2 regions of the Paenibacillus wenxiniae genome follow, and region 2 is predicted to be linked to the other one. Evidence: riboswitches for the same ligand, from Rfam matches in the RefSeq annotation. Region 2 holds a riboswitch; the other holds the start of a gene.
The links. A riboswitch is a leader RNA that binds a small molecule or an ion and turns the genes downstream of it on or off. The one in region 2 is predicted to bind S-adenosylmethionine.

Region 1 (6,301 bases), on a different contig from region 2:
CGAGCCTGCTCATTTGCCTATTCTGGCAGAATCGACACTGGATGATATGTTAAAAGACGGCTTTAATACGCTTGCCAAGCTACAACAGGATCACCTGAACGCTTTCTGGGAAACGGCAGATATTCAGGTGGAAGGAGACGAGAAGCTCCAGCAAGGGTTACGTTTTAACGCGTTCCATCTGTTCCAGTCGGTTGGTCGAGACGGTAAAACGAATATTGGTGCAAAAGGGATTACTGGTGAAGGGTATGAAGGGCATTATTTCTGGGATACCGAAACGTATATTATGCCATTTTTCCTGTATACGCAGCCTGAGTTAGCTTCCCAGTTGCTCGAATTCCGTTACCATACGTTGCCGAAGGCGCGTGAGCGTGCCGTAGAGATGGCTGCACTGGGTGCATTGTACCCGTGGCGTACAATCGGTGGGGAAGAGGTATCTGCATATTACCCGGGTGGTACGGCGCAATATCATATTAATGCGGACGTGGCGCATGCGGTGATTCAATATGCAGAAGCGACCGATGACGAGCATTTTTTGCAAACGAAAGGTTTGGAGATGCTGGTCGAGACGTGCCGCTTCTTCCTGTCGGTAGGGGACTGGATTCCAGGTAAAGGCTTCTGCATTAACGGCGTTACAGGCCCGGATGAATATACAGCGATTGTGAACAATAACACCTATACCAATATGATGGTTAAAGATCAGCTGGAATTTACAGCGCGTAAGCTGAAAAAGTGGAAAGAAGACGATTTTGCCCATTATGAGTCGCTTATTGGTAGTCCGATGGGACTGACCGATGACGAGATCGCTGTATGGGAACGTGCGGCTGATTCCATTTACATTCATCGCCAGAGTGGTCTAATCGGTCAGGATGATTCGTTCCTGGACAAAGGCATCTGGGACTTTGAAAATACACCGTCTGACAAATACCCGCTATTGCTGCATTATCATCCGCTCGTCATTTATCGTCATCAGGTGCTCAAACAAGCGGATTTGATCCTATCGATGTATTTGCTTGGTCATCGGTTTACGAAGATCGAGAAAGTGCGTAACTATGGCTATTATGAGCCGTTAACGACGCATGACTCGTCTCTATCTGCCGCGATTCATGCGATTATGGCTGCCGAGCTGGGCACGATGGACCCGGCGTATGAGTTCTTTATTCAATCGGCACGGATGGATCTGGATGACTTTCATAACAATGTTAAAGATGGTATTCACGCCGCATCGATGGCAGGAAGCTGGCTGACGATTGTGGGCGGATTTGCAGGCATGCGTCAGCATAATGGAATGCTGCATTTTGAACCGAAACTACCGCCCAACTGGACGCGCTATAGCTTCCGTGTGCAATTCCAGAACCGTCTGCTGGACATTACGATCGAGCAAAATATGACGACGTATCGCATCATTCGCGGTGAGCCGCTAACGATATCGCATTATGATGAACAGCGTGTAGTCGCGATGACACGACCGCTGGAAATTAAAAACCGGATGCTGAAAGCCGTCATTTTCGGTCTGGAAGGTGTACTCATTCCGATGCCGAGCATGGAAGATACAAGCTATGCCGAAGCCTACACACCGGATGCTATTCCAGAGGAAGAGTCCGAGCGAACAGAGCAGGAATCGCAGAGAGCCGCCCACGCCGAGGCTTCGTTAAAACGGCATAATGAAAAAGAAAGTCGCAAAGAGGCAGAAGCACAAGCGGCTGCCGCTGCTGAGGAAAAGCAAAACAAACAGAATGAGAAGGCCAAACAAGCTGCGGTATCGTCTGCACCTGATCCTAGTGCTGCAACACGTCATGCAGATGCTAGCTCCAAAGAATCCACTGCCTCTAACAAAAAGTCGTTGAAAAAGAACGATACGAGCAGTAAAGAAGCGGCTACAGCACAGGATGCAGGTGCAGCAGCCAAAGGAGCCAATGCGGAAGTATCGCCTGCGAAGAAGCAAATCCAGGCGGATCATATCGAAGCGCCGATTTTACGGGTAGAGACGATGGATGTAGAGCAGCTCAAACGCGAATTTTTACTTCCAGGTGCCGAGGATTTGCTTATTCAGCTTCGTGAGCAAAATGTAGCTGTCCTGCTGGCATCTGATCGTCCAGATGCACGCCGAATTATGGAACGACTTGGAATGGAACATTATTTCTCCTCCATCGTGCAGGCGCAGGATATTACGCATCCGAAGCCAGATCCAGAAGGTTTTATTCTCGTCGCCGAGTCGGTAGGCATTCATCCGTACCATTGTATGGTCATCGAGGATTCGCCGGATTGTCTGCAATCGGTTCGTCAGGCGGGCATGAAAACGATTGGCGTGAGCCTGCATCATATTGTGGACAACGCCCATTTCACTGTTGCCAGTCTGGAGCATTTGAATGCAGAGACGATGGAACGGTGGATGGAAATTCCATAATGGTGAGATCGTGTATAGGGACAGTTGTTGTTTGGAACGTTATGTGTTCGCACTATGTAGTACGGTTATTTGCATAGAGGATACAAGGCGGATATGGAGCCGATATGAAACAACAATAAAGTATGAACACACATCGATATAAAGCAGATGTAGAGCAGTGAAGCGTGAACACACATCGATACAAAGCAGATGTAGAGCAGTGAAGTGTGAACACACATCGATACAAAGCAGATGTAGAGCAGTGAAGTGTGGATACACATCGATACAAAGCAGATGTAGAGCAATGAAGCGTGGACACATCCGATATAAAGCTAAAACAAACGTATAGGCAATTGCTATCAATCAGATACAGAGGCGTGAAAAGTAAATAGTCAGCTGGAATAAAATCGATATCAAATAATAAAAGCCCCTTTCGTAAGTGAAAGGGGCTTTTATTATGCATTTTCCCAAGCATCGCTTGAGTAGGTGCTGTATCTTTATACGAAATACGAAATACGAAATACGAAATACGAAATACGAAATACGAAATACGAAATACGAAATTTCGGGATATTTGTTACCTTACGAGTCGGTAGAGCTACATCACGATAACATCCAAACGTTCAGATCCAATCCTTTTTACGGAAAGTAAAGAACATCGTTAAACCGAGCGCAATCATAATGCCGATGACCATTGGATAGCCATAATGCCATTTCAGCTCAGGCATATTTTCAAAGTTCATCCCATAAATACCGGTAATTACGGTCAGTGGCATGAATATGGTCGTAATCGCGGTAAACACGCGCATAATTTCGTTGGCGCGGTTAGCGATACTGGACTGATATGCTTCACGTAAGTTGCCCATCAGATCGCGGAACGTATCGAACATCTCAGATACTTTAACCGCATTCTCGTACACGTCACTAAAATATTTTTGCAATTGATCATCGATTAGACGCAGATCCTTTTTGTTCAGTGTATTGATCACTTCGCGTTGCGGGCCAAGTACACGTTTGAGCCATAAAATCTCACCGCGCAAACCGATAATTTCGTTCAAATGCGACTTTTTTGTACTCATCAAAATGCTTTCCTCAAGCCGTTCCATCTGATCCTCGATCCGGTCACCGACGGTAAAGTAGTTATCTACCACCAAATCGACGAGCAGATACATAAATTTGTCGGGACGACTCACTTCTTCTTCCCACAAAATCGGCTTGAGTGTGCGCAGCTCGCTGATCTTTTGCTTCGTTACCGTAATAATAAAATGCCGTCCGAGAAAAATATTTAGTGCGCGCAAAAAAATCTCTTCATCGTCGAAACGAATACTGTTCACAACGATAAAGTAGTGATTTTCGTAAATTTCGATTTTTGGCCGCTGCTCTTCATCGCCCATCATGTCCTCAACCGCCAGATCATGTAGCATAAAGAGTGGTTGAAGCAAGATCAGATCATCAAGACCAGCGTCAATCCAGTAAAAGCCTTCCTCCGGTGCAACTAGTGTTTCATTAACATCCTCAACCAGCGTGAAATTGCCGGCGTTTACGTGCCGAATTTTCATAGTATGCTCTACTCCTTTTTCATCTTAAATGAGCAGGAAAAGAGACGGCAATTGTACACACTTCTATAAAGCTTCGCTATTATATGAAAATGATCTTTTCAACATGGCGCGCTCCTTCGGTATCCTATTGTCGTTCCATTCCTGTAATTGTGTATATCGCTCTTGTAAGCTCGCCCTCGGGTCGCCTTCCATCTTGAAATTCACCTCTTTATAGTCTTTTTGAATGATATCGTATACGCAATGTTTTATGAAAAACATGAAAATACGTCAAATACTTGTTAAGTATACCGTGGAGACAGCAGGCTTTCAAGTGTAGTATTAGTGATTTTCTAACACGGAGTGAAATGGGAAAGAATTTTTGGCGCACGCTTAATATTGTACTGATCCAGTGTTAGTGAATTTCTAACACGGGGTACAATAAAAAGGATTTTGGCATGAGCAAAATATTGTACTGATCCAGTGTTAGCGATTTCCTAACACGGGGTACAATAAAAAGGATTTTTGCGTCAGCAAAATATCGTACTGATTCAGTGTTAGCGATTTCCTAACACGGGGTACAATAAAAAGGATTTTTGCATCAGCAAAATATTGTACTGATCCAGTGTTAGCGATTTCCTAACACGGGGTACAATAAAAAGGATTTTTGCGTCAGCAAAATATTGTACTGATCCAGTGTTAGCGATTTCCTAACACGGGGTACAATAAAAAGGATTTTTGCGTCAGCAAAATATCGTACTGATCCCAGTGTTAGTGCGCCAACTCCATTTTACTAGTCTAACTTATTTATCGGCTGAACAATCTCTTGACGATAGGTAGGAAAGTAGTATAAATTATGGTATAAGTAATTCCGTATTTCCTGTTTTACCCTACAATCCAATACAGCGAATCTTATCAAGAGCAGGCGGAGGGACTAGCCCTATGAAGCCCGGCAACCGGCAGTCATATACTGTACGGTGCTAATTCTAGCAGAGATACAGGTACATCCTACGATGAAGTATCTGGTATCTGCTGACAGATGAGAGAGGCGCTATACAGACGCAGCTTGTTTGCGTATACGACCTTTCTCAGCTCCAACGAGAAAGGTCTTTTTGCGTATTTGCGCACCTCCTTTCATAATTCGGGCACGCTGTTCGCTGCATGACCAACCACTTACAAGGAGTGAATCACAATGCCAATCAAAATTCCAGACAGTTTACCGGCAAAAGAAATTCTGACCGGAGAAAATATTTTCGTTATGGACGAATCGCGTGCGTACCAGCAGGACATTCGTCCGCTGCGCATCGCCCTGCTGAACCTGATGCCGACGAAAGAAACGACGGAAACCCAGCTGCTACGTTTGCTCAGTAACAGTCCACTACAGGTAGATGTGTATTTGCTGCATACTCGCTCGCACATTTCCAAAAACACATCGGCAGAGTACCTGAATGCCTTTTACAAAACATTCCCTGAAGTGAAACACTTACGCTTTGATGGTCTGATCGTCACCGGCGCACCCGTCGAGACGATGGAATTTGAAGATGTGAACTACTGGGAAGAGATTCAGGAAATCTTCGATTGGAGCAAAACAAATGTCACGTCGACGATGCATATTTGCTGGGCTTCACAGGCGGGGCTGTATCATCATTTTGGTGTGCCAAAAGTCGATCTGCCAGAAAAATGTTTTGGCGTCTTCCCGCACACATTAAACAAAAATAATGTACCGTTGCTGCGTGGTTTTGACGAATGGTACTATGCACCACATTCACGTCATACCGAAGTGCGTCGTGAAGATATTGAGAATGTGCCAGGCCTTGAAATTTTGTCAGAGTCCGATGAGGCAGGCATCTATATTGTAGCGACCCAGGATGGCAAACAGATTTTTGTTACCGGTCATTCGGAGTACGATCCATTGTCGCTCAAATGGGAATATGACCGCGATATCGCTAAAGGAATGGATATCGCCGTACCGAAAAACTATTTTCCCAATGATGACCCAACCCGCACGCCACCGTCTAAATGGCGCGCACATGCCAATCTGCTCTTTTCTAACTGGCTGAACTATTATGTGTACCAGGAAACACCATACGATCTGGAAAGCGAGAAGGCCGCTGCTGGAACGTATTCTATCTGATATGGATACCGATGGAACATATCCATTACATCGAAGTCTGCTTCAGGAGTTGGAAGAAGCGTTCTCGACAGGACCTATTCGCGACTATGAAGTGCCCAATCCAGAACATGTGATCCAGGCGGCCCAGCATATATATGTAGAAGGTGAACCTCGAGCCTGGTGGTTAGGGCTAAAACATCTCGTACATCGACAGTATATGGATCATGAGTCGTCCTATATAGCGATCCGAGATATTGTGCAGCAATATGG
Region 2 (6,301 bases):
CTTTCTTGAACCATTACAAAGAGATCAACGATTTGTCACAAACCAGATGGTAGCAATGGCGCTGGATTCGCTATAATGAATAGTGACTTCACATGAACGTCACTACTAATTTAATAGCGGGTGATCTTAATTATGGCACGTATGCCACGGATAACGATTCAGCATTTGAAATGGTTAAGTTATATAACCTGTTTGGCTATGTTTTTAGCAACGATGGGTGGCTTGGTCGTAACCAAGACCGGATCAGGACTTGGCTGTGGGCGAGAATGGCCGCTTTGTCATGGTCAATTCATCCCTGCATATACCATTTCATCCTTAATCGAGTATACGCATCGAATGGTCAGCGGTTTTGCAGGTTTGACCGCATTGTTTTCATTCATCGGCTTTATCTTTTTTAATAAAAATAAAGAACTACGTTTGTATGCAATATTGACTCTGATCTTTGTTGTGTTGCAAGCAATTATGGGTGCACTCGCCGTAGTATTTTCTCAGTCTGCGCCAATTATGGCATTGCACTTCGGTTTCTCGATGATCGCCTTTTCCAGCTCGATGCTAATGGCGTTCACCGCACGCAGATTGCACAAATATCAGCGTACACATACGTATGAGAATCAACCACCAGTCAGCAAACGTTTCCGTAACCTGACGTGGTTCTCAACCATTTTTACTTATCTTGTCGTATATACAGGTGCATTCGTAACACATACCGATTCCCGCGGTGGCTGTTCCGGCTTCCCGCTCTGTAACGGTGCCGTGATTCCTGAATTGTCCGGCGGCGTTGGTGTAGCATTCCTACACCGTGTAGCAGCGCTCGCACTTGTGATCGTGATCGCTATTCTCGGTCACTACGCCTATCGTCACCACCCGAACAATCCGAGCATTCGTAAAATGGGTATGATCGCCGTCCTATTTATCGTATTGCAATTTGTAAGTGGTGCCGTTAATATTTTCACGATGTATGTACCCGAAGTATACTTCTTCGCAACGATGGCACATACATTATTGATTCAGTTCTTATTCGGTATCCTATGCTACATGAGCCTACGTACATGGCAACTAAGCCGCGAATCCTACGTAGCCTCCAACGTACACAAGCAACAATCAGATCAACCTGGCATACCTGTAACTCGTTAATTCAAAAAGTTACGAGTCCAATGAATCAAATCAAACTTAAAATATGAGAAAGATGTACGCAGACGTCCAAGTAGCGCCTGCGTACATCTTTTTTTATTAATTACATGCTTACCCTACCAACTAAAATAAGTTCGTATTTTTGCGTGCATTATACGAAATATGTTGCAAACCGCACAGAACGTAGGGAAGAAAATAAGGGGAAAGGACGACTTACAGTGTTAATGGTTTCCTAACACGAGGTTCCATAAGAAAGTGATTTTTGTAGAGCAAATATTTTTCCTCTTCCGAACACGCGAATCTACAATACACTCGTACTATGTAGATTCCTGTGCGATACTAGAGTCCATCCCCCTAGTCCTTCCTGAAGTGGTTGCTGCCCACCGCACATATTCCCCTTCCATCTGTCCAATCCCAACTTAATCCCAAAATGAATATTTGCTGAAATTAATGAAAAAATCCCAATTTTCCACTTTACAAAGATTGTGAAGTTCAATATACTGAGTAAAGATTTTCATTCGATGTTTTCATATTTTCTTATCGAGAGTGGTGGAGGGACTGGCCCGATGAAGCCCGGCAACCGATTTTGAAATATGGCAGATTGCCTGTTTTCAAAATGACATGGTGCTAAATCCTACAAAATGACGGCTGTACAGCAATGGAACAGTCTGTGGTTTTGGCAGATGAGAAGGCAATATCTTACGGATAGAGAGCCCTTTCTGCAGAAAATGGGCTCTTTTTGTCTATAAAAAAAGAACCGGTTGAAAATAGCTAGAACGAAATCGCATACGGACCGACAACCGGGAGGAGGACCTCAAGCTTGATTCGTCTTGAAAATGTAACCAAAGTATATGGCAAAGGTAAACATACAACATCAGCGCTTAGTGAACTGAATCTGTCGATTGAAAAAGGTGAGATTTTCGGGGTGATTGGACACTCTGGAGCAGGTAAAAGTACACTCATTCGCTGTATTAATCTGCTAGAACGTCCAACATCAGGGCATATTTGGATCGATGGTGTAGATTTGACCGGGCTGGGTAAAGGAGCATTGCAAGCACGCCGCCGCAAGATCGGCATGATCTTTCAGCATTTTAATCTGCTGTCATCGGCGACCGTTTACGATAACATTGCTTTCCCATTACGTCTCGCCAAAACGCCGGAGAAAAACATCCGTACTAGAGTGGAAGAGCTACTAAAGCTAGTCGGACTGGAAGTACATGCTCAGAAATATCCAGCTCAACTGTCCGGCGGACAGAAACAGCGTGTGGGCATCGCCCGTGCACTGGCGAGCGACCCGGATGTGCTGCTCTGTGATGAAGCGACATCTGCGCTTGATCCGCAGACGACGGATTCGATTTTGAAGTTGCTACTGGATATTAACCAGCGCTTCAACCTGACGATTGTACTGATCACACACGAGATGAATGTCATTCAAAGCATTTGCGATCGTGTGGCTGTCATTCATCAGGGAGGAATTGTAGAGCAGGGACCTGTAGCTGAAGTGTTCTTGAAGCCGCAGCATCCGATCACCCGTGATTTTATTACGCGTGAGTCCAGTCAAAGTGAATTGCTCGGTGCGGTACTCGCTGTGCCACATAGTGAATCGTCGCTGGCTGTGAAAATTTCCTTCCTCGGCGACAAAACGTATGAATCTATCATGTCGCGTACCGTACGTGAGACTGGCGTTGATTTTGCCATCTTGCAGGGAACGATATCCACACTCAAAAGTGTGCCATACGGTCAATTGATCGTCCGTTTTGACGGAACGCCAGAGGCGATCCAGCAGACGCTGGACAAGCTGACCGCAAAAGGCTTGAATGTGGAGGTGATGGAATCGTGAGTAATTTTGGTGAACTGGATTTTTCACAGATTGATTGGAATGAATTTGGTACGGCAACGATTGAGACGCTGCAAATGATCGGTGCATCCGGACTGTTTACGTTGCTGATCGGATTGCCACTGGGCGTGATGCTATTTATGACATCTCGCTCCACTTCGCCGCTGTTAAAAGGGCTGTACTCGGTCATTTCGGTCATCGTGAATATTTTACGTTCGGTACCGTTTATTATTCTGATCGTCGCTTTGCTACCGCTGACAGATTTGCTCGTCGGTACAACAATCGGTGTATTGGGAACGATTCCGCCGCTTGTGATCGCGGCTGCGCCATTTTTTGCACGACTGGTCGAGACCGCATTGCGCGAAGTGGATCGTGGTGTGATCGAAGCCGCTTATGCGATGGGAGCGTCAACCGGACAGGTGATTGGTCGCGTATTGTTACGTGAAGCGATGCCAGGCTTGCTGGCAGGGCTAACCGTAACCGTTGTTGCACTTGTATCCAATACCGCGATGGCAGGAATGATCGGTGCAGGCGGACTGGGTACGCTCGCGATCAACTATGGCTACTATCGTTATGATATGGGCGTGATGCTCGTTGCCGTTGTGCTGATGGTCATCATCGTGCAGGCGCTGCAAATGCTAGGCGATCGTCTCGTCATTCATTTTTCACGCCGATAATATAGTTATCAGGTAGGAATAATGCGTTTATGGCATTATAACCATATACAATATAGAAACGAAAAGGGGAACTTACAATGAAAAAATGGTTGCTTGCACTCGTTAGCATTATGCTCGTAGCGGTTGTTGCTGCTTGCGGAAACAAAGCGGATAACTCCAATGCTGCTTCCGGTACAGACAGTAACGGAGCCGTCACACTGCGCGTTGGCGCTACAGCTGTACCTCATGCTGAAATCTTAAACCACCTGAAGCCTGAGCTTGCCAAAGAAGGCGTAAACCTGGACGTTGTCGAGTTCACAGATTATATCCAACCTAACGTTCAATTGAATGACAAAAAGCTGGATGCTAACTATTTCCAAACAAAGCCTTACCTGGATGAGCAAAATAAATCTCGTGGCATGAATCTGGTTACGGTTCAAGCCGTACACATCGAGCCATTTGGCGGTTATTCCAAAAAGTACACGTCGATTGACCAGCTGCCTGAAGGCGCAACAATCGCAATTCCGAACGAAGTATCCAACGGCGCACGCGCATTGATCTTGCTCGCGAACAACGGCTTGATCGAGCTGAAAGACAAAACAAACATCACGTCGACAACGAAAGACATCACATCCAATCCGAAAAACCTGCAATTCAAAGAGATGGATGCAGCAATGCTGACACGTCAACTGGATCAAGTCGACATGGCGATGATCAACATGAACTATGTACTGGAAGCCAAAATCGATCCAAAATCCGCACTGATCGTAGAAGATAGCAGCGCACCTTATGCGAACTATCTGGTCACTCGTGAAGACAACAAAGATTCCGAAGCGATTCAGAAGCTGGCAAAAGCACTGACTTCGGCGGATACGAAGAAATTCATCGAAGAGCAGTACAAAGGCGCTGTCATCCCAGCCTTTTAAGTGTTGGCTGCGTGATTGTGATAACGTGTGGCAGTAAATCGTGAATATAATTAGCGCAATTTCGCTACGTATTTGATGAATGAGCACGCGTAACTGCTAAAGTGATACGCTTGGCATTGAAAAAGCATCCTGCCCAATGGGGTAGGATGCTTTTTTACTTATAAAATTTGCTTGCCATACGAGTACATGCTTACAAAATTATGTGTATACCATTCCTTTTTTGCCATATATCATACGCCTTGTATCTTGTATCTTGTATCTTGTATCTTGTATCTTGTATCTTGTATCTTGTATCTTGTATCTTGTATCTTGTATCTTGTATCTTGTATCTTGTATCTTGTATCTTGCACCTTATACCTTATACCTTATACCTTGTATCTTGTATCTTGTATCTTGTATTGCAGTATACGCCGTATATTTCTAGCAGCAGTGACCTACTACTATATACACCCTATCCAATCATAGCATTCAGACGCCAATAGCCTTTACTATACCATGCTGCTTGAACAGCATCCACGCTAATCATATACCTGTATACGATCCTTTTCGTTTATCAACAGTCTGAACTGAACAGTCTACCACATCATACACAAATCTCCGCAAACTGTGCCTTTACTACTGCCGCCAGCTGCTCTGGCGCAAGCTCCACCTGCATACCTACTTTGCCAGCGCTCACGATCATCTGCTCCAGCATTTCCGCCCGGTGATCGATAAACGTAGGATACAGCTTTTTCATCCCAATCGGTGAGCAGCCACCGCGAATATAGCCGGTATGCGCAAGCAATTCCTTCACCGGCAGCATATCCAACTTTTTCTCCTGCGCCGCTCGCGCCGCCTTTTTCAAATCCAATTCCTCGGCAACCGGAATGACAAAAATATGCAGTCCATTTTTGCCGCGCGTAACGAGCGTCTTATGTACAATGGGAGCCGGTTTACCAATCTTTTCGGCTACGGCTGTACCATGTACCTGTCCATCTTCGGGATCATATTCATGCACATGGTAAGGGATATGTTCTTTGTCCAGAATGCGCATCGCATTCGTTTTGGCTGTACTCATACTATGGCTTCCTTTCTGTATGTTCTTGGTATGTAATGAAACATAAGATGTAATCGGATGTTGAAACAAGTGAAATAGAGTGCAGCAGAAAAGCGATGGTTCTATCCTCCATCATTGCTTTTCTTAATGTACTTCAAATGGAAAAAAGTTTCAAACGGATTCAAGAGCGGGTACATAATTTGGTGGCTAACCTGTTTGGACATCCGTTCATTTTAAATAATTAAGTAGGTCTCATCTATCGGAAAACAGCAGTTTAACACATGTGCCTAATCGAATCTTTTACTTCAATCTGCAATCGATCAATCAATCAGTCAGTTGGTGCGTTGCTCTTAACTGATGTAAGTTTTAAAGCTAATGCATAGTTTGCAATTTACCCTATCGCAATATCAGCACATCAGGAGAACTGAGATTTAACGCTTTGAAGACGCTATTATATAGACCTTATTAAACATAGTTTCGATGATATGCGGGCATGTTTGTTTACAGCTCAAGCTTTGAATCGATTTTAAACGTAAACGTAATCCTGGTTAAGGTGCTTGTCCATTTAATCCTTCCCGAAGTGGTGTCTGCCCCACACCATAAGTTTGCATTTATTTTGACATTAAGGCATCCCCATCAGTACACTTTAAATAGACTACAGCTATATTTACACGAAGGAGGCACATCTGTGGAACGAAAAATAGCCCTTATTACC

Region 1: another riboswitch for S-adenosylmethionine. It lies ahead of metA (homoserine O-acetyltransferase MetA); the one in region 2 lies ahead of AAHF22_RS12860 (methionine ABC transporter ATP-binding protein).

What each region holds. Positions count from the first base shown of each region.
Region 1 is NZ_JBCGUH010000001.1:747,512-753,812, reverse strand. It holds gene AAHF22_RS03115 (HAD-IA family hydrolase) at 1-2,404, shown strand, start outside; gene corA (magnesium/cobalt transporter CorA) at 3,007-3,942, opposite strand; SAM riboswitch class I at 4,828-4,964, shown strand; gene metA (homoserine O-acetyltransferase MetA) at 5,111-6,052, shown strand; gene AAHF22_RS03100 (DUF6756 family protein) at 5,985-6,301, shown strand, end outside.
Region 2 is NZ_JBCGUH010000006.1:110,327-116,627, forward strand. It holds gene AAHF22_RS12855 (COX15/CtaA family protein) at 133-1,134, shown strand; SAM riboswitch class I at 1,666-1,821, shown strand; gene AAHF22_RS12860 (methionine ABC transporter ATP-binding protein) at 1,952-2,971, shown strand; gene AAHF22_RS12865 (methionine ABC transporter permease) at 2,968-3,645, shown strand; gene AAHF22_RS12870 (MetQ/NlpA family ABC transporter substrate-binding protein) at 3,723-4,550, shown strand; gene ybaK (Cys-tRNA(Pro) deacylase) at 5,134-5,607, opposite strand; gene AAHF22_RS12880 (SDR family oxidoreductase) at 6,275-6,301, shown strand, end outside.